Regions from separate parts of the Marinomonas sp. NPDC078689 genome, predicted to be linked through region 3. Evidence: riboswitches for the same ligand, from Rfam matches in the RefSeq annotation. Region 3 holds a riboswitch; each other region holds the start of a gene.

Region 1 (10,549 bases), 160 kb from region 3:
GCTGGCTACAAAACGTAGGCATACTTCTATCAACCATAGGCGCGATTGAAATTATTAGTCGAGGCAGCCTAGACACTCTTCTGCATTTGACCATATCCCAAGGGGATCTATGGATCATTACCGCGGCAATCAGTTGGGCCGTGTATTCTGTTTTGATCGCTAAACGCCCCAAAGGGATGTCTCTTATCGGCTTTTTTACGACCACGGCATTCGTTGGCACCGCCATTCAAGCACCGCTGTTCTTCATTTTCGGCACAACGTCGCTTAATGAGTTATCCGCCATTAATTGGGGAACTTTGCTCTACATGGGATTGTTTGCTTCTTTGGCGGCATTCCTTTGCTGGAACTTAGGTGTGCAAAAGCTAGGGGCTGCCACTGCAGGGCAATTTATTCATCTGTTACCTGTGTTTAGCATTTCACTCTCTGTGCTGTTTCTTGGCGAACAACTTTATCACTTCCACTACATTGGCATTGTTTTGATTTTTTCGGGCATTTTCGTCGCCACCCTATTAAACAAAAAACTGATGCACCTCAAACCAGCCGAACAACACTAGGCACTTTGACTCTTTGCGATGCGGGTACTAATAAGGATGCTTATAAAGATCAATGCCATCCCCGCATAAGCAAAGGCATCTGGTACATGCCCCCACACCATCCATCCCCATAAGCCACTAAACACTACGCCGGCATAACTTACCGGAGAAACCACACTCGCCGGTGCATAAGTGTAGGCCTTGGTGTAGAGAAACATACCAACATACAAGGTGATACAAACTACCGCGACCAATGGCCAACTCGCCATTGGCAATAACAAACTGTCTCCTTGTATTAACACTAAGCAGAATGACAGCCCTGCCGAGATCAAAAAATAAATCATCATGGTTTCTTGACCACTCACCTGATGAGACAACATACGAGTCGTCACCATAGAAAAAGCCAAACCAATGGCGGATAGAAAACCGATTAAATGCCACGGATTAAGGTGCTCTGGCGTCGGTTGAATAATACAAGCCACGCCAATAAAGCCAATAACAAGAGGGACCCAACGGGCGCTTGGCACGGCCACTTTATGCATAATAAACACCACCAAGGGCACACAAAGTGGCGCACAGTAACGCAACAAGGTCGCTTCAACCAAAGGGATGTGATTGAGCGCCCAGTAATAAAACAAAAAGCCTGTAAATCCTCCCACACTGCGTAGAAAATGAATTTTCCAAATAGCGATAGGTCGGCGCTGCCAGCGGCCTCGTAATTGCGGATAGAGCACGGCGACACAAAAGATACTCTGCCAAAATACCAACACTGGAACCGCTATGGTCGTCTGCACCTGCTTTGCAGCAAGCCCAGTCACCGACATAACAAACGCATAAGCAATCGTCAGCAATATGCCTTTTTTTAGCCTCTGCTTCTCATTGAGTTCCAGTGACACACACACCTCACTTCCATTGTAATAATACGGCCAAACAGTGACCGCGCACGACTCAACAATTAAATCATTTCATCTCATTTGTCGAACGATTTGCCGTGCCAAGGTAATGAGAAAAAGTGCTAGGAATAACATCAGAGGCTAAAACATCGGCCGCTTCATGGGCCACAACTCGACCGCCTGCGATCAACATCACGCGCCCACCGACCAACAAGGCCTCGCTTGGCATGTGGGACACAAAAACCGTCGTCAAATGAAACTCTTTTGTTACATCGTGAACCAGCTTGAGCATCTCTTCTCGTAACATAGGGTCCAAGGCGCTAAAGGGTTCATCTAACAACAAGATGGGTTTTTTACGCACCAACACTCTGGCGATCGCGACCCGCTGCGCCTGCCCACCAGACAAGGCTTGAGGGTATTGATCCCGCTTCGCCATTAACTGTGTTTGCAACAAGGCCCACTCCACTTTTTTCTGCTGCTCATTCGTCAGCCGCATTGACGGCTCAAGTCCCACAGCGACATTCTGCCAAACCGTTAGCTGAGGAAAAAGATTGTCACTTTGAAACAAGGTAGAGATCGGACGTTCAAAAGGCGCTAAGCCTGAAAAATCCTCGCCTTGATAAGACAAGGTTCCGCGTCCTTTCAAATACCCACCAAGTAAATGAAGCAAGGTACTTTTACCTTCCCCACTCGCCCCCAGCAAGGTTGTCATGCCAGGTTCAATAGACACTTGATAGGCGGCATGAAATTGCTCCCAATCGTATTGGAGATTAATCTCTAACATCTGACTTTCCTCCGATAACGCGCGTGGCAAGATAAAACAAAATAAGACAAAGAGAAATCAATATCACCGCAACACAAGCCCCTTCTTCTAAACGGTAAGAACCAACCAACTGGAACAAGTAAAGAGGCAGGGACACCAACCCTTGACTACCAAATAGCGCGATAACCCCCATATCACCCAATGACAACAAGAGTGCATATCCTAACGCTTGAGCCACGCTCGAGCGAATTAACGACCACTCAATTTTAAAGCGCGACCAACCATAAATACCGAGACTCGAATACACATTTCGATAACGCCTCTCTTGCTGGTACAACACGGGCATCAACACCCTAAGCACAAAAGGCAACGCCATCACGGCATTCACCCACACCACCACCCAATAGCTGGATTGCAGTCCGAAACCAAGGCTACGCAATAACAGAAAAAGCCCTGTCGCCAACACAAGCCCGGGCACCATCAAAATCATATTCCCCAAATGCTCTAATTTACTGGGCAAAAAATCCCACCAGCCTCGACCCATTGCCATGCGAGCCAACACCCCAAAGCAGCCCCCTAACAACACACTTAACATGGCCGCAGGCAGCGCTATTTTTAATGACACCCACAACGCCTGCCACGTTGCTGGCGCCAATAAAGTTGGCAAAAATTGGGCTGAGAAAATAGGGTCAAAAATAGCGACAAAAGGGGGGAGCACCAACAGCAGCGCCAGCGTCATGATAAAACCGTCAAAACAACGAGCTACACGCGTGTCTTTGACAAAATAACATTGCGCCCTCAACAAACTAACGTCTTGCTGATTCTTAGGAGCCACTTTATAAATCAAGGTCGCGACCAAGGTACAAATCGCCACCTGAAGAAGCGATAAAAAACTGGCTTTATCCAAATCAAAATCAAAGCGTAGCGCTTGGTAGATAGCAACTTCTAAGGTGCTGGATTTAGGCCCGCCACCTAAACTTAACACCACAGAAAAGCTGGAAAAACAAAGCATAAAGATCAATACAAAAGCGCCTGGCAACACTTTCTTAATGTAAGGCCATTCAATAAGACGAAAGGAGGTTCCTCTTGAAAACCCCAGTTGCGACGCGAGCCGCCATTGGCCAGAAGGGATCAAATCATACCCTTGAATAAGCAAACGCACTGCCAATGGCATATTAAAAAAAACATGCGCCAGCAGAATCCCTAACAAGCCATAAAGGGGCACATGAATCCCCAACCCATCTGCTAGCCAGCCTGAGCGACCATAAACCACCACAATGCCTAAAATTGCCACTATGGTAGGCACCACCATAGACACAGCAAACAGCTGCAACAAAACCCGTTTGCCTTTAAATTCCCGATGACTCAAGCAAGAGGCTACCGGAATAGCAATCAGCAAACTGAGCACGCTACTTAATAGAGCCTGCCACAATGAAAATCGAATAATTCGCCACAAGTAGGCGTCTTGTAAATAGCCTTTCCACTGCGACATGTCCATATGATGTAAAAGAGCCGCCAAACTGGCGGCTCCAACAAGCACAAAAAGCAAGACGCCAATTAACGCGGGCAATAGCCGCACCAACTGACGCATGACTGACAAGCGGTAAATCATTAGCGCGTCGTTGCCTCAAGCCATTCATTTATCCAAGCTTTACGTTGTTGTGCCACCTCATCGGCGTCCAAGGTCAATACCTTGGTAGGTTTAGGCAAGGTATTGAATACCGCCGGCAGCGGTTTGTCTTGCTTGATCACAGGAAACATCCAGTTACCTGTAGCCACCGTGGACTGAAAACCAGGCGTTAAAATAAATGACATAAATTGTTTCGCTAAGGCTGGATGAGGGGCATTTTTTAACATCGCCGCCACTTCCACTTGAGGGTAAAAACCTTCACTCGCAGGCGCGGCTTTATACTGATGTTTCCCTTCTGCGACCACATGATAAGCAGGAGACGTTGTATAACTCAACACGACATCCGACTCACCTTTCAAGAACAGACTGTAACCGTCGTACCAGCCTTTGGTAACCGTCACGGTATGCTTGGCAAGTGTCGCCCACGCATCTGCAGCCTTGTCACCGTATACCGCCTTCATCCAAAGTAATAACCCCAACCCTGGGGTGCTGGTTCTTGGGTCTTGATAAATCACCCGCAGATTTTGATTCTCTACAATGTCCTGCAAACTCGTCGGTGGTGATGACAAGGTTTCTGAGTTATAGATAAAAGCAAAATAGCCTTGATCAAAAGGCACAAAAACCGGGTCTGTCCAAGGTGTGGGGGTCACAACATGACTTGTGTCGACGCCTGACTCTGCCAATAACCCAGTCTGCTTGGCCTTTTGCATTAAATTAAGGTCCAAGCCTAACACCACATCCGCTTCTGAGCTTTTCCCTTCCAGCTGTACCCGAGACAAGATACCAACCGAAGAATCAACCGTTACGAAGTTAACGTCACACCCACATTCCTTTTCAAAATTGGCTTTGATTTTTGGACCTGGCCCCCAATCAGAAGCAAAAGAGTCATAGGTATAAACGTTCAAGGTTTCAGCAAAAGAAGAACTTGAGAAAGACAGTAACGCCCCTGCGATGGCACAGCTGCTTAGTAAAAACTTATTCATTGTGTCGCTCCTAAAAATGAGCGGCGTACAGGGGAAATGGCAAGGAAGGCTTGCTATCTCGATTCCTACGCCAGCATGATCTGGATCAGGTTCAATGGGTTAGCAAAGGCTTCTCAGTTTTGGCTAAAATACAACCAAAACACCCCATGAGATATATAGTGGGACTATTGTAAAGAGTCGTTTAACGGAAGTCTATTTCAGATAAAACCCGTGTGACCGCCCCTTGATTTTGCTGTGCAAAACGCAACGCAGCCTGCCCAAGACGATGACACTGACTGTGTTTGCCTGCCAGTGAAATAACCACCTCTTGTAGCTGATCTGCATTCTGGCAACGAATCGCCCCATGCTGCTTTATCAACTGCTCAGTGATATCCGCAAAGTTAAACGTAAAGGGCCCAACCAATGTGGCACGAGCCAGCAAAGCAGGTTCAATGGGATTATGGCCGCCTCGTTTTACCAAACTGCCACCAACAAAAGCCAAGTCTGCCGCCTGATAATAATGCATCAGTTCACCCATAGAGTCACCGATAACAACGTTAAGCCCCGCCCAACATTGAGGCTCTACCTGACTACGCAAAGCAACCTTGTCAAAATACTCACACGCTAGTTGATACACACTTTGAAAACGCTCTGGATGCCTAGGCACTAGAATCAATAAGGCATCTGGGTACTTTTCCACTAACGCTTGATGGGCTTTTAACAAAGGCTCATCTTCACCATTGTGCGTGCTGCCTGCGGTCCAAACAAACGAGCTCGACATTTGGCGATGCCAGTTTTGTTCAGCCACTGAATCAGGCACACTCAAATCAAACTTAATACTGCCTGTGACCAATACATTATTCGCCCCTAATGCACTGAAGCGCTCCGCATCTGCCTGTGCATGGGCTAAGAAACTGTTCGGCAATGCCATCAAACGCTTCGATAGTCGAGAAAATCTCTGGTACTGCTTAAAGGAGCGTTCACTTAAACGAGCATTCACGATATTGATACGCAAACCTTTTCGCTTCGCCTGAAGGAGAAGGTTTGGCCAAAGCTCTGTTTCCACAATCAGTAAACGATCACACTCAATCTGCTTTAAGGCACGTTTCACCGCACACCGCCAATCCATAGGCAAGTATCGATGAACCGCAAACGGAAACGTTTTTTCGACTTGTTCGGCACCAGTCGGCGTCATTGTGGTGATCAAAATGGGACGCTCAGGGTATTTTTCTACCCATTGAGCCACCAAAGGTCGCACCGCTAACACTTCGCCAACCGACGAACAATGAATCCAAATATCCGCTTTAACCGGCTGCCAAAAACCAAAGGCTTCACGAGCTCGATACGCAGGGTAGCTTTTTCTAAAGCGCCGAACCTTGACTAAGATAAGCGGCGTCAATGCCAACAAGAGAAGACGATAAAGCCACATAATTATTCAGCAACATCGCTAAATTGTTGATTATGAAGCTGTGCATAGGCCCCATTCTTCGCCAACAATTCACTGTGGGAACCCATTTCAACAATTTGGCCATGATCCACGACCGCAATGATATCTGAGTTCTCAATCGTAGACAGTCGATGCGCGATGGCAATAGTCGTACGGTTTTCCATCAATGTGTCTAACGCCTGCTGAATCGCACGCTCAGACTCTGTGTCCAGTGCAGAAGTCGCTTCATCAAGAATCAGGATAGGCGCATTTTTTAGAATCGCTCGGGCGATTGCAAGACGCTGGCGCTGACCACCAGAAAGCAATACGCCGTTTTCTCCCACCAATGTTTGCAAACCAAGCTCTAACTCTTGGATAAAGCCCCAAGCATTCGCGGCTTTTGCGGCTTCAATCACCTCTTCTTCTGAAGCGTCTTTCAAGCCACCGTAAGCAATATTTTCTTGAATAGTGCCATTGAAAAGTACGACTTGCTGGTTAACTAAAGCAATGTTTTTACGCAGATCATCTAGTTGGTAGTCATTGATATTTTCATTATCAATGAACAAGCAACCATCGTTCACATCATAAAAACGCGGAATCAGGTTGGCTAAAGTAGACTTACCACTGCCTGAACGACCAACCAACGCAAGCTTTTTACCAGCGGGCAAGGACAAGGTGACATCACTCAAGGCGTCCTTATCCATTCCAGGGTAACTGAAGGTTAACCCTTTCCAGCTAATGTCCCCTTTCAAGCGATCTGCCGTTTTACTTCCGGTGTCTTTTTCACTGTCCAGATCCAAAAAGGCAAAAATACTCTGCGCTGCAGCAATGCCTTTTTGCAAAATGCTGTTTACTGAGGTCAGTTGGCGCATCGGCTTACTCAACATACCTGCAGCACCGATGAAGGCAACAAAATCACCGGCAGACATACTTGCTGAAATAGCAGGATCTAACGCTAACCAAATCAATAGCGACAAAGAAATCGCAATAACAAACTGAATAATAGGCACATTCAGCGCCTTGGTTAATTCCATTTTCAGTTGTGAGCGACGGTTTTCTTGCACCGCTTTATAAAAGCGTCGAGTTTCGTATTCATTACCGCCAAAAATTTTAATAACCTCATGACCTTTAATCGCTTCAGAGGCCACATCTGTCACACCACCCATGGCATTTTGAATTTTCAGGCTTAATTTACGAAAACGTTTAGAAGCATACCGTACAACCAAGCCGATAATTGGAATCACAAACAAAAATAATAAAGAAAGGCGCCAGTTGATGAACAACATATACCCCAGCAAACCGACAACGGTTAACCCTTCTCGCAAAATCACCTGAATGGCTTGGGTAACAGAATCGATGACTCGCTCTGTGTCGTAGGTTAACTTCGCCAATAAACGGCCGCTTGGCATGTTGTTAAAATAACTGGATGGCAAGGTCACCATTTTATTAAACATGCTGGTTCGCAGGTCAAACACCACGTTATTGGCGACTTTAGCCATGCAGTAACTACCCAAAAAGGTCCCTACCCCACGCACTAAGAAAACACCAAGAATGGCCATTGGGATTAGCATACGCCCTTCAACCACTGTGCCATTTGAGACAACATCTACAATGTACTTAAGCAATGCGGCTAACGCCGGCTGCATGGAAGAGTATAAAATATAGCCAAGCACACTTAATAAGAAATACACTATTGATGGCTTTACGTAGCCTAATAACCTGAAATACAGTGACATCCCAGACGCGGTTTCTTGTTGTTTTTTCACATTCAATGTCGTTTCGTCTTGCATTTAAAGATTTGCCTTCTCAATAATGGAGGTTGTTGAATAACCATCAACAAAGGTCAATACTTTTACCTCACCACCATGGGACAGTACATGCTCTGCACCTACTATGCTCTCAATGGTGTAATCACCGCCTTTTACCAATACATCTGGACTTAGCGCTTCGATTATTTCTTTTGGCGTGTCTTCATCAAACCAGGTCACCCAATCAATCGCGCCAACGCCTTCCAACACAGCCATACGATGTTCTAGGTTATTAATCGGTCGCTTCTCGCCTTTTAAGCGTTTCACTGATGCATCGGTGTTCACCGCAACGATTAATCGATCCCCCAAAGCCTTGGCTTGTTTCATGTACGCTACATGGCCAGGATGGAGAATATCAAAACAACCGTTGGTGAAAACCACTTTTTCACCGCTCACTTGAGCCAATTTGATTTGCTCAAGTACTTCCGTAGGCGATAACACACCAAAATTTGTCGTACGATTACGCTGATACATGATGGCATCAAGCTGCTCGGCGTTAATAGACGCGGTTCCCAACTTACCCACCACATACCCTGCGGCTTGGTTGGCATACTCTACAGCGTCAATAAAACGTTTACTGGTGACATAAACAGCGGTCAACACCGCCACTACAGTGTCTCCTGCACCAGTAACATCGAACACTTCTTTTGCCGCTGTCGCCAGTGAGTATGGTGGCTTGTTATCACTTAATAGTATTAAACCGTCTTCACCACGGGTGACCAATAAAGCATCCCAACCAAACTGTTCACGCAGCGCCTTGGCTTTTTCTTCCAACTCTTTAACTGAGCTGCACTTGCCAACAATATTTTCAAACTCTAATAAGTTAGGCTTAACCAGAGTTGCCCCTTTATAGATAGAAAAGTCATCGCCTTTCGGGTCTATAAAACTTGGGACATCGACTGCATTCGATAATTGAATCAACGTCTGTACATCCGCCAAACAGCCTTTGGCGTAATCGGAATAAATCACCGCGTCGGCATTAGGCAGACAGGCTTTTACCATAGTAGCGACAGCGTCATTTTGAGATAGACTGTCTTCTCGCTCTTCAAAGTCCAAGCGAATCAACTGCTGATGACGACTCATCACACGCAGCTTGGTAATGGTAGGCAAGGCATCGGAATAGACAAACTGACAGTTCACGCCTTCTGCTTCTAAACAGCGCGTCAATACTTCGGCGTTTTCATCTTTACCAACCACACCAACCAAGGTCACGGCTACGCCAAGTTTAGCAAGTCCAAGAGCGACATTCGCTGCTCCGCCAGGTCGGTCTTCAATAGTAGAGACTTTTACTACCTGCACAGGGGCTTCTGGTGAAATTCGAGAGGTGCCACCATGCCAGTAGCGATCCAACATGACATCGCCCACAACGAGGATGTGTTTATCCTTAAAATTCAAATATGAAGAGTTCATAGCCACATAATAATCGATTTTTGAGAGCGCTCATCCTATCATACTCACTCAATAAGTTGGACATACCTACATCACAAGTAATAAGGCAAATTTACTCATGCTGAATCCCCCCCTAACTTCCTGTAAAAACTTCCTTTTTGATCAGCTACTCGCTAACTGGGCAAAGCATGGTATTGACCAAAATTTGGGCTTTAGCTATGAGAGTATGAATCACGACTGGAGCCGAAACAAAGTAGGTCGTGTACGCTTGCTAACACAATGTCGCCAACTGTATACCTTCAGTCATGCGGCCAGCATGAGCAACAATGAACAATGGCGCGCCCAGTTACCGCCTCTGTTTGATTTTATTATTCACCACTATTTTCAAGACGAACGCTGGATATTCTCACTCAACGATGACCTATCCATAAAGGACACTCAATCGGATGCCTATGCATTAGCCTTCGTACTCTTGTCTTTTAGCCATTATTACACCCTCACAAAAGATCAACGTGCTCTTGATTTGATGAAGAAAACACATTGTTTTCTGATCAAGCACATGTCGGCTAAGTCCGGTGGTTTTTATGAAGCCTTTCCTGTTGATCCCACTCAATTGCGTCGACAAAACCCTCATATGCATTTGCTTGAAGGTTACATCGCCGCTTATGAAGCCACTCAAGACGACACATACAAAACACAAATCGGGGCATTACTAACACTGGCCCTTGAGCATTTTTACGAGAAAAAAACAAAGACCTTACGAGAATTTTTCACTCTAGATTGGCAACTTCACCCTAAAACAGGCCATCAAGTCGAGCCAGGACATCATTTCGAATGGGTCTGGCTGCTGTTTCAAGCCAATAAAATTCTTCCAAACTCAGACTATACTGAGTTGGCGCAACATCTTTGGCTTACCGCATCGCGCCATGGTCTAGCAGATAACGGTGGCGTTTATAACCAAATAGATGGCAATGACTACACCCCCATAGACAAAGAAAAACGCATTTGGCCGATCACCGAATACCTAAAAGCCATTACGGTCATGCCGATCGGCAAGGAAGAAAAAGTCATGCGCATCACTGAAGCGCTAAACTTCCTTCAAGATCATTACTTTATCGAAAACGGTCGTTGGAATGAGTACCTTG
Region 2 (10,549 bases), on a different contig from region 3:
CGTGCTGGCTGAAAAAGCCGTTACTGTTGACATCATTGATGTGGACCCATTCAATAAGCCAGATGAATTGGCTGATGTGAATCCATACAATGAATTGCCAGCCTTAGTAGATCGTGATTTGGTTCTTTATGAGCCAAACGTAATGATGGAATATTTAGATGAGCGTTTTCCTCATCCGCCTCTATTACCTGTTTACCCTGTTGCTCGTGCAGAAAGCCGTTTGTACATGTACCGCATTCAGCGTGACTGGGCGAAATTGGTTGATTTGATTCTTTCTAGTAAAGACAAAGAAGCAGTGGCGCAAGCACAAAAAGAATTGCGTGAAGGCTTAATCAGCGTATCACCAATTTTTGAAGAAAAACCTTACTTTATGAGTGATGAGTTTACGATTGTTGATTGTTGTCTTGCGCCTATCTTATGGCGTTTGCCTGCGTTGGGCGTAGACATTCCAAAAGACCAAGCGGCTTCACTGCATAAGTATATGGACTTGGTTTTCTCTCGTGAGTCATTCAAAGAGAGCCTATCTGAAGCAGAACAAGAAATGCGCCTAGACTAATTTGTCTGGTATTTGATGTGAAAAAGGAGCTTGTATGGCTCCTTTTTTGTACAAATTGTTTGCTGAACAACGAAAAGATAGTATCGGTTATGCACTGTTATGGCGCTGATCGAATTTGACGTAAAGTAAAATATCGAATATCGGTTTTGCCTTGTTTATAAAGGTGAGAACCATGGGAGTTGTAATGTTACCTAAAAGATCTTATTTGCTGAACGCGGCGTATCAGTGGGTGTCCGACAATGATATGACGCCTTACCTTTTGGTTGATGCAGACCACGAAGGTGCTGTAATACCAAGAGAGTTTGTGCAAGACGGTCAGATTGTATTGAATATCAGCATGTCTGCCGTGCGTCATTTGATTATGGACAAAGACGCGGTGTCTTTTGAAGCGCGCTTTAGTGGTAAGCCTATGCAGGTGTATGTTCCTATGAAGGCGGCCTTAGCCCTTTACGCCAAAGAAAATGGCGACGGTTTTGTGTTTCCTGACGAAGAGTTTCCAGAAGGGCCAACAGAGCCAACGCCACCGAAACCTGAAAAGAAAGCGTTCACATTAAAAGTGGTCAAATAGTCTGAATTCGCGACTAAACGCAGAAATAAGACAATGTCAGATAAAAGAAGAGCCTGCGCATGAAGTCGCTCCTGGTGGTTGGATAACCAACATGGGGCGCTTCACGTGAGGCTCTTTTTTTTGGTATTTTTTAGCGGTGTTTTTGTGTTTGAAAAAAAGGCGTGATTTATTCGTCGTAACCAAACAGTTGACGTTCGAGTAAATCAATCAAGGTGTGGATAACGGTAATTTGGCATTCATGAACACGGGCGGTGCCAAGTAGGTTGATTTTAATTTCTGTGTCGTCACGAGAGGTCAAAGAAGACACGTTTTTGGCTTCTGGGCTGGTCAGCGCCACAATGTTCATTTTTCTCTCGTGGGCCGCTTGGATGGCTTGAATGATGGGCGAGGTGTTACCGCGATTGGCAATCACAAACAAAATATCACCAGGGTTGCCAATGGCGGTTATCTGCTTAGAGAAAACGTCATGGTAGCTGTCGCTGTGAGTGATTGCGAGTAGGGCGGCGCCATCGCCGCTTAGGTTGATGGCTGGCAAGCCGGGGCGCTCTCTGTCCATCCGATCTAACATCAGAGTACTAAAATACTGAGCCAAATGTGAGCCTGTGCTGTTTCCCACACAAATTACTTTACCGCCAGAAGCGACGCTTGAGAAAATGACTCGAGCCGCGTGTTCTATATAAGGGGGCAAGCTTTCTAGTGCTTGTTGCTGAGCCTCAAAACTTTGGGCAAATTGAGTGTAGATCGCTTCTTGAAAATCCATAATGGTTAAAATACTGCTTTAAGCCAAGTTAAATGTTGAGTGTCTATTTCTTGATCAAACAATATGGCGTCGAAACGACAGGCATTTGTTGATTTATTGTTTTGTTGTAACCAGTAGTCCGCGGTCAATCTGACTTTTTTAAGCTTTGACGGATTGAGACTTTCTGCGGCGCTGCCATGCGATGCGTTGGCGCGAAAGCGCACCTCGACGAACACATAGGTATCATTGTCTAGGAAAATGAGATCAATTTCTCCCATGCGACTGTGGAAATTCCTATCGATCAGTCGCAATCCTTGCTGCTGTAAATAAAGCTCAGCCGCTTGCTCGGCTTTCTCCCCGTTATTCTTCGGGGAGTTCCGTTTCTTCCTTGTGAAAAAATTGAGTACTGACGGCATTAACCAAATTTCCTTTTCGGTAAGTCATAATCTCAGGTCGTTTATGGAATATACCATTTTTATCCATGGTAATAATGCCTGTATTAGCAGAAAGTCGCGTACTTTTTAGTTGTACAAACAAAGGGTAGCGGTTAGCGAGTAAATAGGCGTCCGCTCCGAGCGCGTACAAACGGCGCAGAATATTAGAATCTCGGTCTGTTGAGACTTCATCAAGTAGACTGCTTTTTTGGGCGATGGCCGGGATTTCTGTAAATAGGATGCGCTCAATGTCGCTAAAATTTATATTGCGCTCTGGTGGCGTATCGTTAAGCGTACTGCTGGCCAGCATAGGGATGCTTTTGGCAAAGTAGTAATCCAGCAAAGGGCGAACTTGTTTTGCATCGCTCAGTTTGCCAACAAAATACACATAGTCTAAATCTTGCCTAGGTCTTGTAACACTGTCCACTTGTTCCCCTGTCCAGCGCTGAATGAGGGCGATGCGACGCTTGCTCTCATTCACCAGTAACAGTTTTTGTACCGTATTTTGACGGTCTCGTGAGGCGTTTTTATAAGAAAGGTTAGCGGCAACGCTAATGTTTTCTTTCTTGGCCGCTTGTAAAAATTCATCCGCTTGTCTTAATGCCCAAGTGCTTTGGGTGCTCAAAATAGCGGCTTTTTTCGCTCCGGCTTGCTTCGCGAAATGGATCAGTTCGTGAATGTCGTCTTCGGAGCTTAACGAGAAGTGGAAGAGGTTATTAACATAAGCATTGGTGCCCAGTTGGTTTAGCGCAATAACAGGGTGGCTCAATGTTAATTGGCTAAGGCGTGCGACCTTGCTCTTTTTAAGAGGCCCAATAATCACATCAGGATGCAGCGCGTTTGCTGCCGCGAGTGCATCAGCTATGTTTGGGTAGCTGTCGGTGTCGATAATAGAAATATCAGCTCGTTTGGTTTTCTGATGGTAATAGGCGGAGAAAAAACCATCGATTATCGCTTGGGATGCACGTTCCAGTTTGTTGCTCATTGGCAACATTAGGACGATTTTCTTTGGCGCCATTTCACCCAGCTTGGCGATCACTTTAAAATCCAGTGGTGGATTAAGCGCCGCAGGGTGTTCTGGGTATTGTGCTTGCCAGTGTTGGAATTGAGTGAGTTGTTGTTCAATCGATAGGGTTTGATTGCGCAATATTTTGCTGATCGTGAGCCAACCCTCTAGATTAGGTTGCGAGCTTTGCTCGAGCCCTTGCACTTGGGTGTCGGTCAGGTTTTGAATGCTGGCCCACAACGCGGCTTGGTTATACGCTTTGTCATCACCCGTCAAAGAGTCATCTAGTGAAAGCCTGAGTGTAATGGCTTGTGACCAATGCCCTGTGTGTTCCAACACGATGGCTTTGGTTTCATTAAGCTGAATTTGATTGCTCGGCTCTTGGGCAGAATCCAGTTGGCTGGCTTGTGTTAATAACGCCATGGCCTTGATGGGATCGTCCAGTTTTGCGGCAATCAAAGACGCTAATAAAGACGCCTTAAATTGGATGCGAGAGGGCGTAATGAGTATTTTCTCACCCAAGGTATCGTGAGCATTTTGATACTCACCGTCTTTGTAAAATTGCAGCGCGTTGTCGTACGCGGTCACCAATTCTTTTGGCGCTTGATACGGATGGTAGATGCTGTCAGGCGCGGTGCTTTCTTGACTACTTGGCGGTGTATATTGCGGTAAAGTGCCCTGCGATCTATTTAAATTCGTCGAGCTACAAGCACTTAGCAGAAATGTACAGACGGTTAATGATATGATGCGAAGATTAATTAGGCTCATAAGCTCATAAAATGACAGATAAAAGAGGCAATATGGTAGCACATAGTTCAGATGATGTGAGGGGGACGCTCTACATAGTTGCAACCCCAATAGGCAATCTTGATGATTTTAGTATAAGAGCTGAAAAAACTTTACGCGATGTAGACTATATTGCGGCAGAAGACACTCGTCACACCCGTCGATTGTTGAATCATTTTGGCATCGAAGCCAAACTTTTTTCGATCCACGATCATAATGAAAAAGACAAGTCTGAGTACGTCGCTAGCTTGTTGGAAGAGGGGAAGAATGTTGCCCTAGTATCGGATGCCGGTACGCCACTTATTTCTGATCCGGGTTACCACATTGTCAGTTTCTTGCGTGCTCGCGGCTTAACAGTGACACCAGTGCCTGGTGCTTGTGCTTTGATTTCTGCCTTGTGTGCTTCGGGCTTACCAACGGATCAGTTCTTTTTTGCAGGGTTTGTCCCAGCAAAGTCAAAAGCACGCTGCGACTTGTTTGAGTCATGGAAAAAACAAACTGGTACGGTGGTTTTTTATGAATCCACGCACCGTATTTATGATTCAATTAAGGATGTTTTAAATGTTTACGGGGATGATGCTAGATTGGTCCTTGCCCGTGAAGTAACCAAAACGTTCGAGACCTTTTTGTCGGGCACAGCCGCAGAAATTCTTGCTATGTTTGATGCCGACGCAAACCAGATGCGCGGTGAGTTTGTTGTCATGCTGAGCTTTATTCAAGAAAGCGGCGACGAAAAAGAACTCGAATCAAAGCGTATCTTGGGCATTCTTTTGGAAGATTTACCTGTTAAACAAGCCGCGTCGATGGCGGCAAAATTAACCGGAGAGAAGAAAAATCACCTCTATAAAATGGCCTTGGAAATGCAAGGCGAGTAGCATTTTTTCTTGATCGTTTGGTCGAATCTAATGTGAGCACTGAGTGTTTACATTAGATTAAGACTGAGTATACTCGTTGGCACTTGTCGGAGTGCCATTTGGCTGAGATCGCATATTTAGTGCGGGATCCGCAGAACCTGATCGGGTTAAGACCCGCGTAGGAAACAAGAAAGTCTCCATTTTCTTATCTGCATCAAATGAACTCCTGTGTATTTTGTTCGATTGATGTCGCGTCATTTTTCCTCATTCAAACAGATCCACAGGACTCATCTTTTTTGCGATATAAAACGCCTAAATAACGGGCTTTTGTTTCGTAAGACAGCACCCCAGACAAGCAATTCTCTATTTTTTTCTTAGTAGGAACTGCTTATGTCGACACCACAAAAAACCACCAAAAAAACACGCGATCAAGCACGCCTTGACGCCAAATCTTTTATTGAGTCATTGCAAGCAAGGCCTTTTCCTGCCTCTGAGCGTATTTACCTAACCGGCTCAGAAGACTCTATTCGTGTGCCTATGCGCAAAATCAATCTGACAGATACGCCGATCGGATCAGACCCAGACAACTTAACGTTTGAGCCAAATGAAGCGATTTACGTTTATGACTGCTCAGGCCCTTACGCCGATCCTGAAGCCAATATTGATGTCCACCAAGGGTTGGCTCCCATGCGCGCTCCTTGGATTGAACGTCGAGACGACACGGATGAATTACCCATGGTGTCGTCAGAATTTGCTAAGGCACGATTAAGTGATATTGCTCTAGAGTCCCTGCGTTTTCAGAACCTGCTAACTGTTCGTAAAGCCCGTAAAGGCAAGTGTGTCACTCAAATGCATTACGCTAGACAAGGCATTGTGACACCAGAAATGGAATACATTGCGCTGCGTGAAAATCAAAATCTAGACGCGATAAAAAGCGAATTGTTGCTGAAGCAGCATCCCGGCCAAAGTTTTGGTGCAAACATTCAAACACGCATTACCCCTGAGTTTGTTCGTGATGAAGTCGCCGCTGGGCGCGCCATTATCCCCGCCAATATTAATCACCCTGAAAGCGAGCCAATGATCATAGGTCGTAACTTTTTGGTGAAAGTGAACGCCAACATTGGTAACTCAGCCGTGACCTCGTCGATTGAAGAGGAAGTCGAAAAATTGGTCTGGTCAACCCGTTGGGGCGCCGATACCGTGATGGATTTATCGACCGGTAAAAACATTCATGAAACCCGAGAGTGGATCTTGCGTAATTCGCCTGTGCCGATCGGTACTGTGCCGATTTACCAAGCGTTAGAAAAAGTAAATGGCGTTGCCGAAGCGCTAAATTGGGAAGTATTCAAAGACACCTTGATCGAACAAGCGGAGCAGGGGGTGGATTACTTCACCATTCACGCGGGTGTGCTGTTGCGTTTTGTACCAATGACCGCCAAACGCTTAACGGGCATTGTGTCTCGTGGTGGCTCCATTATGGCGAAGTGGTGCTTGGCTCATCATCAAGAAAGCTTCTTGTATGAACGTTTTCGCGACATTTGTGAAATTTGTGCCGCCTACGATGTGTCGCTTTCATTGGGCGATGGGTTACGCCCAGGCTCGATTATGGACGCCAACGATGAAGCCCAAATGTCAGAACTGCGTACTTTGGGTGAGTTGACGAAAGTGGCTTGGGAATACGATGTGCAAGTGATGATCGAAGGCCCTGGGCATGTGCCAATGCAACTGATCAAAGAAAATATGACGGAGCAATTAGAGCATTGTCATGAGGCGCCATTTTATACCTTAGGTCCGCTGACACAAGACATCGCCCCTGGCTATGATCACATTACGTCGGGCATTGGTGCCGCACAAATTGGCTGGTATGGCTGTGCCATGCTGTGTTACGTGACGCCAAAAGAACATTTGGGTTTGCCCAATAAAGAAGACGTCAAAGAAGGCTTGATCACCTACAAAATTGCGGCTCATGCAGCCGATTTAGCAAAAGGCCATCCAGGTGCTCAAGTGCGCGACAACGCCTTATCTAAGGCGCGTTTTGAGTTTCGCTGGGAAGATCAATTTAACCTTGCTCTGGACCCAGACACGGCGCGGGCTTATCACGATGAAACCTTGCCTCAGGCATCGGGCAAGGTGGCGCATTTTTGTTCGATGTGCGGACCGAAATTCTGTTCAATGAAAATCACTCAAGAAGTGCGTGATTACGCAAAAGGCTTAGAAGATCAAGCGGCTGTTGCGGCTGAGCATGAGGCAGAAACAGGGATGCAAAAAATGTCAGAACAGTTTCGTGAACTAGGCAGTGATGTTTACTTAACGACAGATAAATTAACGACAGATAAATTGGCGTAAGCCGAGGAACGACTATGAATCAACTTCCGGTTATTTGGCAAGTTGGCGCGCGACAGGCTACGGCCTGTTCGCGCGCCTTGTCAGCCACGGTTGCTGAGCATTTAAAGTGTGTTGTAAAGCATATAGACACGTATCGGCAAGCCGAGCCGTCAAGCGTCTCTTGTTCGTTTGCGCAGTTTGATGACCAATGGCAAAGCTTGCTTGATCAATCGATGCCAGATGTTATTTATTTGCATTCATTACCATCAAATGAGTTGGTGGTGTGTTGTGCTAAATGGCTTAAGCAAATCAAAGCTTTGTTGCCGTCGGTTAGTGTGGTGTTGAACGCTGAGGTCAATGCCAATGTGAATTGCCATCGTTTTTTAACGGAATTGATAACCAACACAGATCTCATTGTGGCGCCCAAGCGTCAGCTTGATTGCTTGGTAGAATGCCTTAACACAGGGTCAGTAACGGACATTAACACTGCGTTGCAGCCTTGGCTTTCTGTCTCTGAGGCCAGCTGGCTTTTGAGCGATGAGCAGAGCGGAGCGCTGTGCTTGATAGCGAACCAGAAATCGTGCGGTTTTTCCCTTGCGGCGCATCATCAGAAATTATCGCAAACTCAACAAGACGCCCGTACCTTTTCGTTGGCCTGCTTCTTAGCCCATGGTTATGACACCTTGGATGCCATCACTATGGGCCAGACCTATTTGGCCAGTGATCTCGAGGGCTGTGCAGGTTGGCCGAAACACACTCAGTATTTGCCCAGCATCACAGCGCTCAGTTCAGTGGCGTCCGCAGACGTGAGTGATTTGTCATTTACTGCTATCGATATGCAGAAATTTGGTTTGTATCCGGTGGTAGATTCGCTCGCTTGGCTGGAATTGGTGCTCGAAAATGGCGCGACCACAGCTCAGCTGCGAATCAAAGACCCTAGCGTTTCAACGTTAGACAGCCAAATTAAAGGCGCTGTGGCACTGGGTAAGCGTTATCAGGCTCAGGTCTTTATTAATGATTACTGGCAAAAAGCCATTGAGCATGGCGCTTTTGGGATACATCTTGGCCAAGAAGACTTAGCGGTGGCGGATTTGAGTGCCATTAGTCAAGCAGGCTTGGCGCTGGGCATCAGCACTCATGGTTATTTTGAAATTGCCAATGCGATGAAGATTCACCCTAGTTACATTGCTTTGGGTCATATTTTCCCTACTCAAACCAAGGACATGCCGTCGCAGCCGCAAGGTCTTGTACGCTTAGGCTTCTATGCCTCCTTGTTAAAAGGAGTGTATCCGACGGTGGCCATTGGTGGCATTAATGCCGAACGTGTGGCGCCCGTGTTAAAAACAGGGGTCGACAGTGTGGCCTTGGTGACCGCGATCACCAAAGCCGATAACCCAGTGCAAGCCACACGGGACTTATTGTCTTTGTATCAAACAGAAAAGGCGGCTTTTGATGAGTAACGAGATCACGCTTTATGTGAACGACAGTCCACTGTCCTTTTTGGGAAAGACGGTAATGGATTTATTGCATCAACTGGATAAGCCGTCTCAAGGCATTGCAGTGGCCATTGATCAAACCGTGGTGCCTAAAAGTGTGTGGGCAACAACCATGCTTGAAAGCGATATGAATGTGTTTATTTTTGAATCCATTGCAGGGGGTTAATGTGTCATCTTTAATGATTGCAGGTCATGAGTTTTCATCGCGCTTATTTACTGGCACTGGCAAATACGCCAGCGCCGATGCGATGATGGCGTCGATTAACGCCAGTGGTAGTGAACTGGTGACTTTGTCTTTACGTCGTATGGATTTGAAACATCAAAGTGACAATATTCTGCAGCCGTTACAGCAGCATGGTATTAAGCTTTTGCCTAATACCTCAGGGGCTCGCACGGCAAAAGAAGCGGTGTTTGCCGCACAATTAGCACGAGAAGCGCTGGAAACAAACTGGGTCAAGTTAGAAATTCACCCTGACCCAAGGTATTTAATGCCGGACGCGATAGAAACATTGGCGGCGGCTGAAGAGCTTGTGAAACAAGGCTTTGTGGTGATGCCTTATGTGCACGCTGATCCTGTGTTGTGCAAGCGATTGGAAGAAGTGGGGTGTCAATGCGTGATGCCACTTGGGTCGCCAATTGGCTCTAATATGGGCTTAGCGAGTAAGCCTTTTCTGGACATTATCATTGAGCAAAGTCAGGTACCTGTGATCGTTGATGCGGGCATTGGCGCGCCATCGGATGCCGCGTTGGCATTGGAAATGGGCGCCGATGCCGTGTTGGTGAATACGGCCATGGCGGTGGCGCAGAACCCGGCGCAAATGAGTTTGGCCTTTAAAATGGCGGTAGAGGCAGGGCGCTTGGCGTATGAATCGGGCTTGGGTGAAAAGCGTCAGCAGGCGCAAGCGTCGAGCCCTTTTACGGACTTTGTTGGTAGCTTGTCATGAGCGCGGTGAAACGACTTCATATCTGCCCACAAAGTCCCGAGGTTGAAGGGCAATTTAGTTCCGTACTGGCGTCTCAATCGTGGCAGCAAACTGCGTTATTGCATGAGTCTATTAATGAGCAAGATGTGAAAGCCGCACTCGCCAAAAAACGACTCGATATCAAGGATTTTGCGGCGCTAATTTCCCCCGCCGCAGAGCCTTATTTGATGCAAATGCTGGCAAAGTCAGAACAGCTGACACAACAGCGTTTTGGTAATACGGTGAGTTTGTTTGCTCCTTTGTATTTGTCTAACACCTGTGCCAACGAATGCACTTATTGTGGCTTTTCCATGAGCAATGCGATTAAGCGACTGACTTTAAACGAAGGACAGCTCGCAAAAGAAATCGCCGCCATAAAAGGCAAAGGCTTTGATAGTATTTTGTTGGTCACAGGCGAGACGAACAAGGTATCCATGCCCTACTTTGAACGCATGATTCCATTGATTAAACCGCACTTTAGTCAGCTTTCTATGGAGGTTCAGCCATTAGAGGCTGAAGAGTATAAAACTCTGCAAGGTATTGGTTTGGATGCGGTATTGGTCTATCAGGAAACTTATCGCCGGCAGACGTATTTAGAGCATCATCTACGGGGCAATAAATCCGATTTTAATTATCGTCTCGACGCGCCAGATCGAATAGGACAAGCCGGCATCCATAAAATCGGCTTAGGGGTGTTGCTGGGCTTAGAAGATTGGCGTACCGATTCCATCATGATGGCTAAGCATCTTCGTCACCTTCAAAAGCGTTATTGGCGCAGTCGTTTTAGCGTGGCGTTTCCTCGCATTCGTCCTTGCGAAGGCGG
Region 3 (10,549 bases):
CTGCGCAACCGTCTGAGTGACCCACAACTGCTTGGGTTAAATTCTGGCGCCAGTCTTGCCGTCGTATTGGTTACCGCTTTTCCTATCGCCCCTATGTTTACCCTAGTTCGACCACTGGTTGCGAGCGTTGGTGCTGGCCTACTTTTCAGTTTGGTTTTGCTGATTTCTTCAGCCGGGAGAAAAGGTTTGCAGCCGCTTAAATTGATTTTTTGCGGCATTGCGTTTTCAGCCTTAGCCGGTGCGATCACCTCTACTGTGTTAATTCTGGATGAAGACACGCTCGATCAACTGCGTTTCTGGCTTATTGGAGATGGCGCAGGCTCAAACTTACACTCGGTGTTAATCAGTTTGCCTTTTGCTGGGGCTGGACTCGCCCTGAGTCTGCTCATTATGCCGCAGTTAAGCGCCATGTCGTTAGGCGACGCCATGGCAAAAGGCTTGGGAGCATCGATCCAAAAAGTCCGCTTCTTCTCTCTTTGTGCGGCCGCTTTACTCACCGGCAGCGCGGTGTCTGTGGTCGGACCCATAGGGTTTATCGGGCTCATTTGTGCCTCACTTTGGCGCGGCATACACTCACGCCCAAGTGTCTTCTCCCTTCTATTGGTGGCATTCACTGGCGCGGCGTTATTAATGGCGGCCGATATCGCAGCCATTAGCTTATTCGCCCCAAAAGAGTTACCCACAGGGGCATTAACCGGCCTAGTCGGCGCGCCTGTTTTTCTCTGGATTTTTGTGAGGAGAATGCGATGATAGCCAGCTCACCGCTGTCCCTAAGATCGGGGCACTATTCGATCCGTATTCATCTCGCGTCTTTGTTGACGATTGGGCTGTTACTCACAGCCTTAATGGGCGTCATATTCTTCGCCCTAACCACTGGAAGCGAGGCCATTCCATTGCACTCTGTGTTGGCTTACTTGCACCTAGAAACGCCAAACACATCAACAACAAACCTCTCTCATTTATTGATTCTAGACGCATTTCGCGCCCCTAGAATCGCTCTAGCTGTATGCTGCGGGGCAATGTTGGCTTGCTCGGGTGCCGTGATGCAATCTCTCACACGAAATGGATTGGCTGACCCTTCTATTTTAGGGGTTCGAGAAGGCGCAGCTCTGTGTGTTGTTGCGCTAATATTGACCGCTCCTGGACTCTCATTGGCGTGGCGTCCTCTGGTGGGCATGATTGGCGGATTGGCCAGCGGCGTCTTTGTGTTATTGCTTGCTCGAGGCAGTTCAAGCATTCGATTTGTCATGATCGGCATTAGCTTATCTTGGTTTTTGTCGGCGCCATGATGGTGTTGTTAGCCGCCACCGACACTAAAGACCTACAAACCGTGTTGATCTGGATCGCGGGAAGCCTACAAGGCGCCACTTGGCAAAGCGTTCAGCTCGTAGCCATCTTGTTTGCTATCTGTCTCATTGCCCTCTTGTTCAATGCGCCCTCCGCCGACATTGAAGCACTTGGGGACGCACTATCCACCAGTTTGGGAGTGCGCCGGAAATGGGTCAATATCATTCGCTTTAGCGTCGCTATTTTTCTTGTTGCTGGCAGTGTGTCTGTGGCTGGCAGCATTGGCTTTGTCGGTTTGATTGCCCCGCATTTGGCGCGTTTTTTACCGAATTACTCAAGCCGTTATCATTTAATTTCCACCAGCTTAATCGGTGCTATTTTGGTATTGGCTGCTGACACGCTAGGCCGTGCCGCCTTTGCACCAGTCGAATTGCCGACCGGTGTTGTCATTGCCGTGATAGGCGCGCCCACGCTGATTATTCTTCTTTGGACTCGTAGGAACCAGCTTTGAACCGACTACTGCTTATTTTGTTCATCACCCTTGGCTGCCCCTTTTCGGCAGCCAAGGGCCTCTCCGCCACAACCGTCTCCTTCACCGATGATCTAGGCCGCCAAGTGACCATTCCCAGTCACCCTGTGCGCATTGTCTCTGTGTATGACATCGACATTACCATCCCTTTGATTGAGCTCGGTGTCATGCCCATTGGTAGCCATGGTCGAATTTCCAAAAATGGCACACCTTATATTCGCTCTAGCGCATTATTAACTGGGGTGGATTTTGACAACAGCGACATTACTTTTATTGGGGCGACTAACGTCGATTTAGAAACCATCGTAGGTCTAAAGCCTGACCTGATCATCACCGCTAATTCGCGTCCGACGCCGGTGGATTTACTGGCAAATATTGCCCCGACCATCTCACTCGACAGTGGGTTAGACGCTGCCCATGTCTACCAACAGCTTGCCACAATCACCCACACAGAAAAGCGCTTAGCGATTCTTGAACGACGCTATAAAGAGCAAATTAAAAGCCTCAAAGCTACCATAGACACACACAAGATCACCGTCTCTGTGATGCAACCATTACGAGGTAAAATTAGCGTTTACCACAGTTACCGCTCCCTCGGCCGTGTCTTGCGAGATGCAGGATTTCAGTTCCCTAGTATTATCAATCAAATCCCTAAAGGGGAACGCGTCGACTTTAGCGCTGAGCGTTTACCTGAATTAGACGCAGACATTATCTTTGATCCTTATTTTTCTGCACAAAAACCAGAAGTAGAAATAGCCAAGATGAACGCCATTTTGCCAGGCTTTTGCCAATTTTTAAGCGCCTGCAAAAAAGGTCACTATGTGCTGGTTTCCCGGGATGCGGCGATATCCAATTCTTACGCAGGGCTCGAAGCCATGACCATGGCAGTACAAGCACACCTCACACCTAAACCACACTTAGATGAGCCCATTAAATAAGCGAAAATGTCATCATTAAGGCCGTTAGGATTAAAAAGTGATGAGTCTTTAATCAAATCTTGTTAACATCCTTAGCATCATAGTCGGGGGGCATTTTTTTGCTGAGATCGTATAACACGAGACCCGTTGAACCTGATTCAGTTAACACTGGCGTAGGGAACTATTGTGATAACAGTGCTAGTCACTGTGTCCCATATAGCAATTTGGGCTTCTCGATAAAGCGTTCAAAGAAGCCTTTCTAATCAAATTTGCTTATGTAGTTCCTTGCACCACCGTTAGGAGCTCATATGTCTAGTCCATCATTTACTTCGTCTCACATTCGATCTCAGCAACCGCAAAATCTTGCTACGCCGATTGTATTAACCATCGCAGGCTCAGACAGTGGCGGTGGCGCTGGCATCCAAGCAGATATAAAAGCCATCTCGGCCACCGGCAGCTTCGCTTGCTCAGCCATTACCGCGATCACCGCGCAAAATACCCTTGGTGTTTCTGCTATTTTTCCGATTCCATTAGACCATGTTGAAAACCAACTAGACGCGGTGTTTAGCGACATCAATATCACCGCGGTCAAAATAGGCATGTTAGCGGACAGCGACATCATCAAAACCGTGGCCAATAAACTGCTGCAGTATCAACCTAAGTTCATCGTGCTAGACCCTGTCATGATCGCTACCAGTGGCGATTTATTACTGCAAGAAAACGCCATCAATACCCTTAAGCAAAGGCTCTTTCCTCTCGTCGACATCATTACGCCAAACCTGCCTGAAGCGGCGGCGTTAACCGGTTTGCCACTGCCTAACAACGAGGATGACATGCTCGCCATGGTGGCGGCTCTCAGGGCTCTCGGTGCTAAAGCGGTATTGTTAAAAGGCGGACACTTAGACCAGCAGGCAGACAGCCTTGATCTGCTCATCACGGCAACCACAGTAGACAGACTCTCAGCGCCGCGCATTGACACAAAAAACACCCACGGCACAGGTTGCACCCTCTCTTCTGCCATTGCTTCTTACCTTGCCCAAGGAAACACCTTACACACTTCCGTTCACCAAGCTAAAAACTACATTAGCCAAGCAATTGCCCACGCAATCCAGCTAAAAATTGGCCAGGGTCATGGCCCTGTAAATCACTTTTTCGCGCTGAACCAGAGTGACATAAAGCAATGAGTAACGCACCGCTGGGGTTATCCATCCAGCAAGCCTGCCTGCATTACCATGGCGCAGACAAGGCCACATTGGAAAAGCTATCGATGGAGATTCCCCCTGGAGAATGGACCTGCTTGCTGGGTCGCAGTGGCAGTGGCAAAACCTCACTGTTGCGTTATTTAGCGGGTTTACTGGACGATAAAGTAGACTGGCACGGCGAGGTAAAATGCAGCGACGGCCTCCCCTTTCAGCATAGAATTGCTTATATGGCGCAACAAGATTTGCTGCTCCCGTGGCTATCAGTCGAAGACAATGTGTGCCTAAGTTATCGCTTTAACAAGCAAGGAGTAAGCGATGAGGTTCGCAACAAAGCCTTATCTTTATTAGAAAGCGTTGGCTTACTTGACGTTCGAAAAGCACTGCCTCAAACACTGTCTGGCGGTATGCGTCAGCGTGTCGCGCTTGCTCGAACCCTAATGCAGGACAAACCTTTTGTGTTAATGGACGAACCTTTCTCGGCGTTGGACGCGGTAACACGACATAAATTACAGCGCCTTTCCTATACCCTATTAAAAAACAAAACCGTCGTGCTCATCACCCATGACCCACAAGAAGCGGTACGCCTAGCCGGACGTTTATACATTCTCACCAATTCACCCGCGCAAGCAGAGCCATTAGCCTTACCCAAGCTTTTTCCACCAAGAGAATTAGACCCAGAGTCGGCCCATGTTCAGCAGCAGATTTTTCACAGATTGGAGCAAGACAATGATTAATTTGACGCCTCTTGCCAGTCCGCCTAAAAAAAGCCGTCGTGCACGCAATGGCACCCCCGCCTTCAATAAGTCGTTTCACACACTGCTGCGCGCCATCATCATAGTATTCGCCATACTGGCCACTTGGCAGGGGCTTATTGTCGTCTTTGATTTGCCCTCGTTTATCTTGCCCACACCACTGTCAGTATTGGACCGTTTATTCGTGCGCCATGACGTACTGATGCGCCACTCCTGGGTCACTGCCCAAGAAATTGTTTTAGGTCTATTGCTCGGGCTTAGCATGGGGCTATTTTTTGCTCTGCAAATGCTGCTGTTTAAACCAGTAAAACGCTGGTTATTGCCAATATTGATTGCCAGCCAAGCCATCCCTGTTTTTGCCATTGCCCCAGTATTAATGCTTTGGCTAGATTACGGCATTGCGTCCAAAGTCGTGATGGCGGCCATCATTATTTTCTTTCCCGTCACGACCTGTTGTTACGACGGACTCAGCAACACCCCAAAAGGCTTTCTCGACCTAGCTCACACAATGCAAGCTAGCCGCTGGCAGCAACTGATCCATATTCAACTACCGGCGGCATTACCGGCATTGGCCTCAGGCATTCGTGTCGCTGTCGTGATCGCCCCCATCGGGGCAGTGGCTGGAGAATGGGTCGGTTCTAGTGCTGGCTTGGGCTATCTCATGTTACAGGCGAATGCTCGAATGATGATCGACGACATGTTTGCCGCCTTATTTATTTTATCTCTGTTGTCTGTGGTGCTGTATTTTGCAACGGACTTTGCTCTCAAAAAAGCCATCCCTTGGGAGCACTAATGTTATCGATAAGCCACAAGGCCGAGAAAAACACTTATCTATCCTCACTAATAACAAAAGGAAAACACGTGAAAAAACTGATCGCAAGCACACTATTAACCTTGGCGTCTTCACTGCTGGCAACACCTGCCCTAGCCGAGACACAAAAAATCACGCTCATGCTGGATTGGTTCGTCAATCCGAACCATGGACCCATTGTTATCGCGCAACAGCATGGTTACTTTAAGGAGCAGGGGTTAGCGGTCACCATTCAAGAACCCGCCGACCCGAGCACCCCTTCTAAACTGGTTGCGGCAGGGAAAGTCGACATGGCTGTGTCCTACCAACCCAGCTTGATCATGGACATCGCTCAAGGGTTACCATTGGTTCGCTCTGGCACCTTAATCGCCACACCGCTTAACTCTCTGATCACATTGAAGAAGAGCGGCATCCACTCTCTCGCCCAATTAAAAGGTAAAACCATTGGCATTTCGATCGCTGGCAATGAAGAAGCCACGGTAGGAACCATGCTCAATAGTGTCGGCTTAACCATTAATGACGTGAAAATAGTGAACGTTGGTTGGGCGCTTTCTTCTTCATTGGCTTCTGGGAAGGTCGACGCTATTTGGGGCGGGTTACGTAACTTTGAAAAGAACCAACTGATCACAGAAGGTTATCAGCCTGTTCTCTTCTACCCTGAAGAAAACGGCGTGCCAAATTACGATGAATTGATTTTTGTCACAAACGCAAAAGCACACAATAAAAAAGCCATTCGAGCCTTTAATACCGCCATTGAAGAAGCCACCACTTACATAGTGAATCACCCTAAAAAAGCGTGGCAAGAATTTGTCACTTACGCCCCAGACACCCTGGATAACACACTTAATAAGATGGCTTGGCAAGACACACTTTCTCGCTTTGCATTACGTCCTGCTGCCGTGGATTTAACCCGTTACGATCATTACGCTCGCTTTTTATTCGATCATAAAATCATTAGCACTTTACCAGAAGCCAAACACTACCTTCTTACTTTCTAATCAGGTGATTTATGCAGTATCAAGATTTAATCGACGCCTGCCAAACAGAATGGCAAGCCTACACAAAGCATGACTTTGTTACTCAATTGGCGTCTGGTAACTTGCCCAAAGACAGCTTTTTACATTATCTAAAACAAGATTTTTTGTTTTTAAAACAATACGCCAGAGCCTATGCTCTGGCGGTGTATAAAGCCAATTCATTAACCGATATGCGCCAAGCTTTGCCAACATTAAATGCTCTGCTAAGCAGTGAAATCAGCCACCATGTTAACTTTTGCCAAGACTGGGGATTAACTGAAAACCAAATGGAGCAAGAAAGAGAAGATTTCGGCACCCTAGCCTATACTCGATACGTTCTTGATGCTGGCATGAGTGGCAATCTCGTAGACCTTTACGCCGCCCTAGCGCCATGCTCTATTGGTTACGCCGTGATCGGCGAACAAATCAGCCTAGATGCCAATACCCAGTGGGAAAACAACCCATATAGGAGTTGGATCGAGCTGTACGCTGGAGACGACTACCAAGGTCACGCCAAACAAGGCGCGCTGTATTTCAATACATTACTGAAGAATATTGATATAAACAGTGAACGAGGCCAACAGCTGATTGAGGTATTTTGTACCGCCACCAGAATGGAAGTGGCTTTTTGGCAGCAAGGTCTAAACGCTTCACGTTAGGAGAATCATCATGCATAAGCACATTATTCTCAATGCACTGCGCACCCTGAGAGAACAAAAACCCTTAGTGGTGAACATCACCAATTACGTGGTGATGAACAACACAGCCAATGCTCTGCTGGCAATAGGAGCCTCGCCTATTATGGCGCACTCTCGTCAAGAAATGGCTGAGATGATGAGCTTTGCTGGCGCTCTGGTGATCAATATTGGCACCCTAGACAGTGACTGGATTGAGCGCATGGCCTTTGCAATTGAACAAGCAAATCACCATCAAAAAGTCGTCGTCCTTGATCCTGTTGGCTGTGGTGCAAGCACCCTTAGAACCCAAACATCTCGTCGTTTTGCTGAACTCGCCGAGCGCTTGATTATCCGTGGCAACGCCTCTGAAATCATCGCGCTGGCGGGTGAATCCTCGCAAAGCAAAGGCGTCGATGCGATGGACAGCAGCAGTGCCGCTATTCAAGCCGCTGTCACCTTGATGGAGACCTTTGATGCGAGCGTGGTGGTGTCTGGGGAAACCGATTTCATCGTCAACCCCCCCTTTATTCAGCAAGAAAAAAACATCCTCGCATTAGACAACGGACACCCCATGATGCCGCAAGTCACAGGCATGGGGTGCTCGCTTTCGGCGCTGACAGGCGCCTTTGCCGCAATTGGGGAGACCAGTGGTTTGGCCGCAGCCGCGGTGTTTGGGGTTGCGGGGGAAATCGCCGCTGAACAAGCAAAAGGCCCAGGCAGTTTGCAACTGGCTATTTTAGACGTGCTCTACACACTCGATGAAGCCACCTTGGCACAGCGTTTGAAACTCACCGCGATCGATACCTCCGACCGAATCATAGGTTAATGCAGCATGAACCCTTACCAGCTTTATCTTGTAACAGATGAACAGTTAGATCTAAAAGCCCTGACTCACATTGTTCGAGAAGCCGTCAAAGGTGGCGTTACCATGGTGCAAATTCGTGAAAAGCACCATGACGTGCGTGCCTTTATTGAACGCGCAAGCGCCGTCAAAGACGTCCTAAAAGGCTCTGGTGTGCCCTTGATCATTAACGACCGGGTGGATGTGGCGTTGGCGATTGAGGCAGATGGCGTTCATTTAGGGCAATCCGATATGCCAGCTCGCTTAGCGCGACAATTGATCGGTCCCAACAAACTGTTAGGTTTGTCCATTGAAAGCCACCAGCAATTGGCCAGCGTGCATGATTTGCCAATCGATTACATTGGACTCAGTGCCATTTTTGCCACGCCGACCAAAACCGACACCCGCCATCATTGGGGGATTGACGGTTTAGCAAGCGCGCTGCAAACCACATCCTTGCCAATAGTTGCCATTGGCGGAATCAATATAAACAACCTGAAAGACATAGTGGCAACAGGTGTCCATGGTGTGGCATTAGTCTCGGCTATTTGTCAGGCCGACGACCCTAGGGCTGCCACCGAGCAAATCAAAACCTTACTTCAATACAATCATTCCCAACGCGTTCCGGCTTAACGTTGAGCATAAAAAACCCCAACCGCTGATGTTATTCAATGATTGGGGTTTTCATCGCAAAACGACTGTATCGCTTTTGCGATCACGTATCCCAGACGGCTAATTTGCCATTACAGAGATAATGTTTTTTCGCCGCGAGCCACACCAGAAACACCAGTACGAACCACTTCAAGTAGATGTGCACCACCTAACGCTTGAAGAAAGCCATCCAGCTTGTCGGATTCACCGACAATTTGTACCGTGTAAATAGACGGTGTCATATCAACTATGTTGCCACGAAAGATGTCCACAGTACGCTTCACTTCTGCTCGCTGAGCGCCGGTAGCACGGACTTTAACCAGCATCAATTCGCGCTCAATATGCTGCCCTTCCGTTAGATCAACTAACTTAATGACATCAATAAGCTTATTAAGCTGCTTAGTGATTTGCTCAACCACTTGATCCGAACCAAAGGTCGTAAGCGTCAAACGAGACAAGGTTGCATCGTCGGTCGCCGCCACGTTTAGCGATTCAATATTGAAATTTCGCTGTGAAAACAAGCCAACAACACGTGACAAGGCACCTGGTTCATTTTCCATTAATACAGAAATAATATGTCTCATGTTAGGTACGCTCCGTCTTGCTCAAGAACATATCGCGCATAGAGCCACGAGGCACTTGCATCGGATAAACATGCTCTTCTGGGTCCACATAGCAATTGATGAAAACCAACTGGTCTTTCATTGCAAACGCTTCTTCCATCTTGGCATCTAGCTCATCTTTACTACGAATTTCAACGTATTTATGGCGATATGCATCCATTAATACTTTGAAGTCAGGCAAAGAATCCATATAAGAATTAGAGTAACGACCTTCGTAGTTCATGTCTTGCCATTGGCGAACCATGCCGAGATAGCCATTATTCAAACATAAAATCTTCACTGGCAAGCCGTATTGCAAGCAGGTGGAAAGCTCTTGAATATTCATTTGAATACTGCCTTCGCCTGTGACACAAACAACCGTTTCTTCAGGAAAACTCAGCTTCACGCCCATTGCCGCTGGCAAACCAAATCCCATGGTGCCAAGACCACCGGAGTTAACCCAACGATTCGGTTTATCAAATTTATAATATTGCGCAGTAAACATCTGATGCTGACCCACGTCAGAGGCCACGTACGCGTCCCCTTTCGTTGCTCTCCAGCACGCTTCTACCGCGGCTTGAGGCTTGATCTTATCGCTTGCTGTGTCGTAACGACCGCCATGCACAAGACGCCACTCATTGATCTGTTTCCACCAATTAGAGACGGCGTCGACATTGGTGCTTGCGCCTTCAATAAGCGACAGCATTTCTTCCAACACCTGGTCAACTGGGCCCACAATAGGCACATCAGAACGAATGGTTTTTGAAATGGCTGCTGGGTCAATATCGATGTGGATAATTTTGGCACCTGGACAAAATTTGTCAGGGTCATTGGTCACACGGTCGTCAAAACGAGCGCCAACAGCCAGAATCAAATCACTGTGATGCATGGTCATGTTGGCTTCATAAGCGCCATGCATACCTAGCATACCAACAAATTGGCGATCGGTTCCTGGGTAAGATCCCAATCCCATCAAGGTATTGGTAACAGGAAAATCTAATGTCTTAGCCAGCGTTGTTAATAGGTCAGATGCGCCACCTAAAATAACACCACCACCGGCATAAATAACCGGGCGTTTCGCGGCAAGCAATAGGTCAACGGCTTTTTTGATTTGACCACTGTGGCCTTTTGCTGGCGGTGTGTAAGAGCGCAAAGAAACAGATTCAGGGTATTTGTATTCGAATTTCTCACCAGGCATTGTCATATCTTTTGGAATATCGACAACCACAGGACCTGGGCGACCTGAACTAGCAATGTAATACGC

The links. A riboswitch is a leader RNA that binds a small molecule or an ion and turns the genes downstream of it on or off. The one in region 3 is predicted to bind thiamine pyrophosphate.
Region 1: another riboswitch for thiamine pyrophosphate. It lies ahead of thiB (thiamine ABC transporter substrate binding subunit); the one in region 3 lies ahead of thiD (bifunctional hydroxymethylpyrimidine kinase/phosphomethylpyrimidine kinase).
Region 2: another riboswitch for thiamine pyrophosphate. It lies ahead of thiC (phosphomethylpyrimidine synthase ThiC); the one in region 3 lies ahead of thiD (bifunctional hydroxymethylpyrimidine kinase/phosphomethylpyrimidine kinase).

The regions. Positions count from the first base shown of each region.
Region 1 is NZ_JBITUJ010000001.1:405,318-415,866, reverse strand. It holds gene ACIGBN_RS01880 (DMT family transporter) at 1-554, shown strand, start outside; gene ACIGBN_RS01875 (DMT family transporter) at 551-1,429, opposite strand; gene ACIGBN_RS01870 (ATP-binding cassette domain-containing protein) at 1,494-2,210, opposite strand; gene thiP (thiamine/thiamine pyrophosphate ABC transporter permease) at 2,197-3,801, opposite strand; gene thiB (thiamine ABC transporter substrate binding subunit) at 3,801-4,802, opposite strand; TPP riboswitch at 4,847-4,959, opposite strand; gene ACIGBN_RS01855 (3-deoxy-D-manno-octulosonic acid transferase) at 4,984-6,210, opposite strand; gene msbA (lipid A export permease/ATP-binding protein MsbA) at 6,213-7,997, opposite strand; gene hldE (bifunctional D-glycero-beta-D-manno-heptose-7-phosphate kinase/D-glycero-beta-D-manno-heptose 1-phosphate adenylyltransferase HldE) at 7,998-9,425, opposite strand; gene ACIGBN_RS01840 (AGE family epimerase/isomerase) at 9,523-10,549, shown strand, end outside.
Region 2 is NZ_JBITUJ010000002.1:53,681-64,229, reverse strand. It holds gene ACIGBN_RS03425 (glutathione S-transferase N-terminal domain-containing protein) at 1-556, shown strand, start outside; gene ACIGBN_RS03420 (ClpXP protease specificity-enhancing factor) at 741-1,124, shown strand; gene ACIGBN_RS03415 (SIS domain-containing protein) at 1,291-1,884, opposite strand; gene ACIGBN_RS03410 (YraN family protein) at 1,890-2,279, opposite strand; gene ACIGBN_RS03405 (penicillin-binding protein activator) at 2,224-4,071, opposite strand; gene rsmI (16S rRNA (cytidine(1402)-2'-O)-methyltransferase) at 4,104-4,964, shown strand; TPP riboswitch at 5,042-5,145, shown strand; gene thiC (phosphomethylpyrimidine synthase ThiC) at 5,334-7,289, shown strand; gene thiE (thiamine phosphate synthase) at 7,304-8,728, shown strand; gene thiS (sulfur carrier protein ThiS) at 8,721-8,930, shown strand; gene ACIGBN_RS03380 (thiazole synthase) at 8,932-9,708, shown strand; gene thiH (2-iminoacetate synthase ThiH) at 9,705-10,549, shown strand, end outside.
Region 3 is NZ_JBITUJ010000001.1:560,879-571,427, reverse strand. It holds gene ACIGBN_RS02635 (iron ABC transporter permease) at 1-750, shown strand, start outside; gene ACIGBN_RS02630 (iron chelate uptake ABC transporter family permease subunit) at 747-1,289, shown strand; gene ACIGBN_RS02625 (FecCD family ABC transporter permease) at 1,286-1,798, shown strand; gene ACIGBN_RS02620 (ABC transporter substrate-binding protein) at 1,795-2,754, shown strand; TPP riboswitch at 2,829-2,930, shown strand; gene thiD (bifunctional hydroxymethylpyrimidine kinase/phosphomethylpyrimidine kinase) at 3,042-3,917, shown strand; gene ACIGBN_RS02610 (ABC transporter ATP-binding protein) at 3,914-4,669, shown strand; gene ACIGBN_RS02605 (ABC transporter permease) at 4,662-5,480, shown strand; gene ACIGBN_RS02600 (ABC transporter substrate-binding protein) at 5,549-6,496, shown strand; gene tenA (thiaminase II) at 6,508-7,173, shown strand; gene thiM (hydroxyethylthiazole kinase) at 7,184-8,017, shown strand; gene thiE (thiamine phosphate synthase) at 8,024-8,665, shown strand; gene ilvN (acetolactate synthase small subunit) at 8,776-9,267, opposite strand; gene ACIGBN_RS02575 (acetolactate synthase 3 large subunit) at 9,269-10,549, opposite strand, start outside.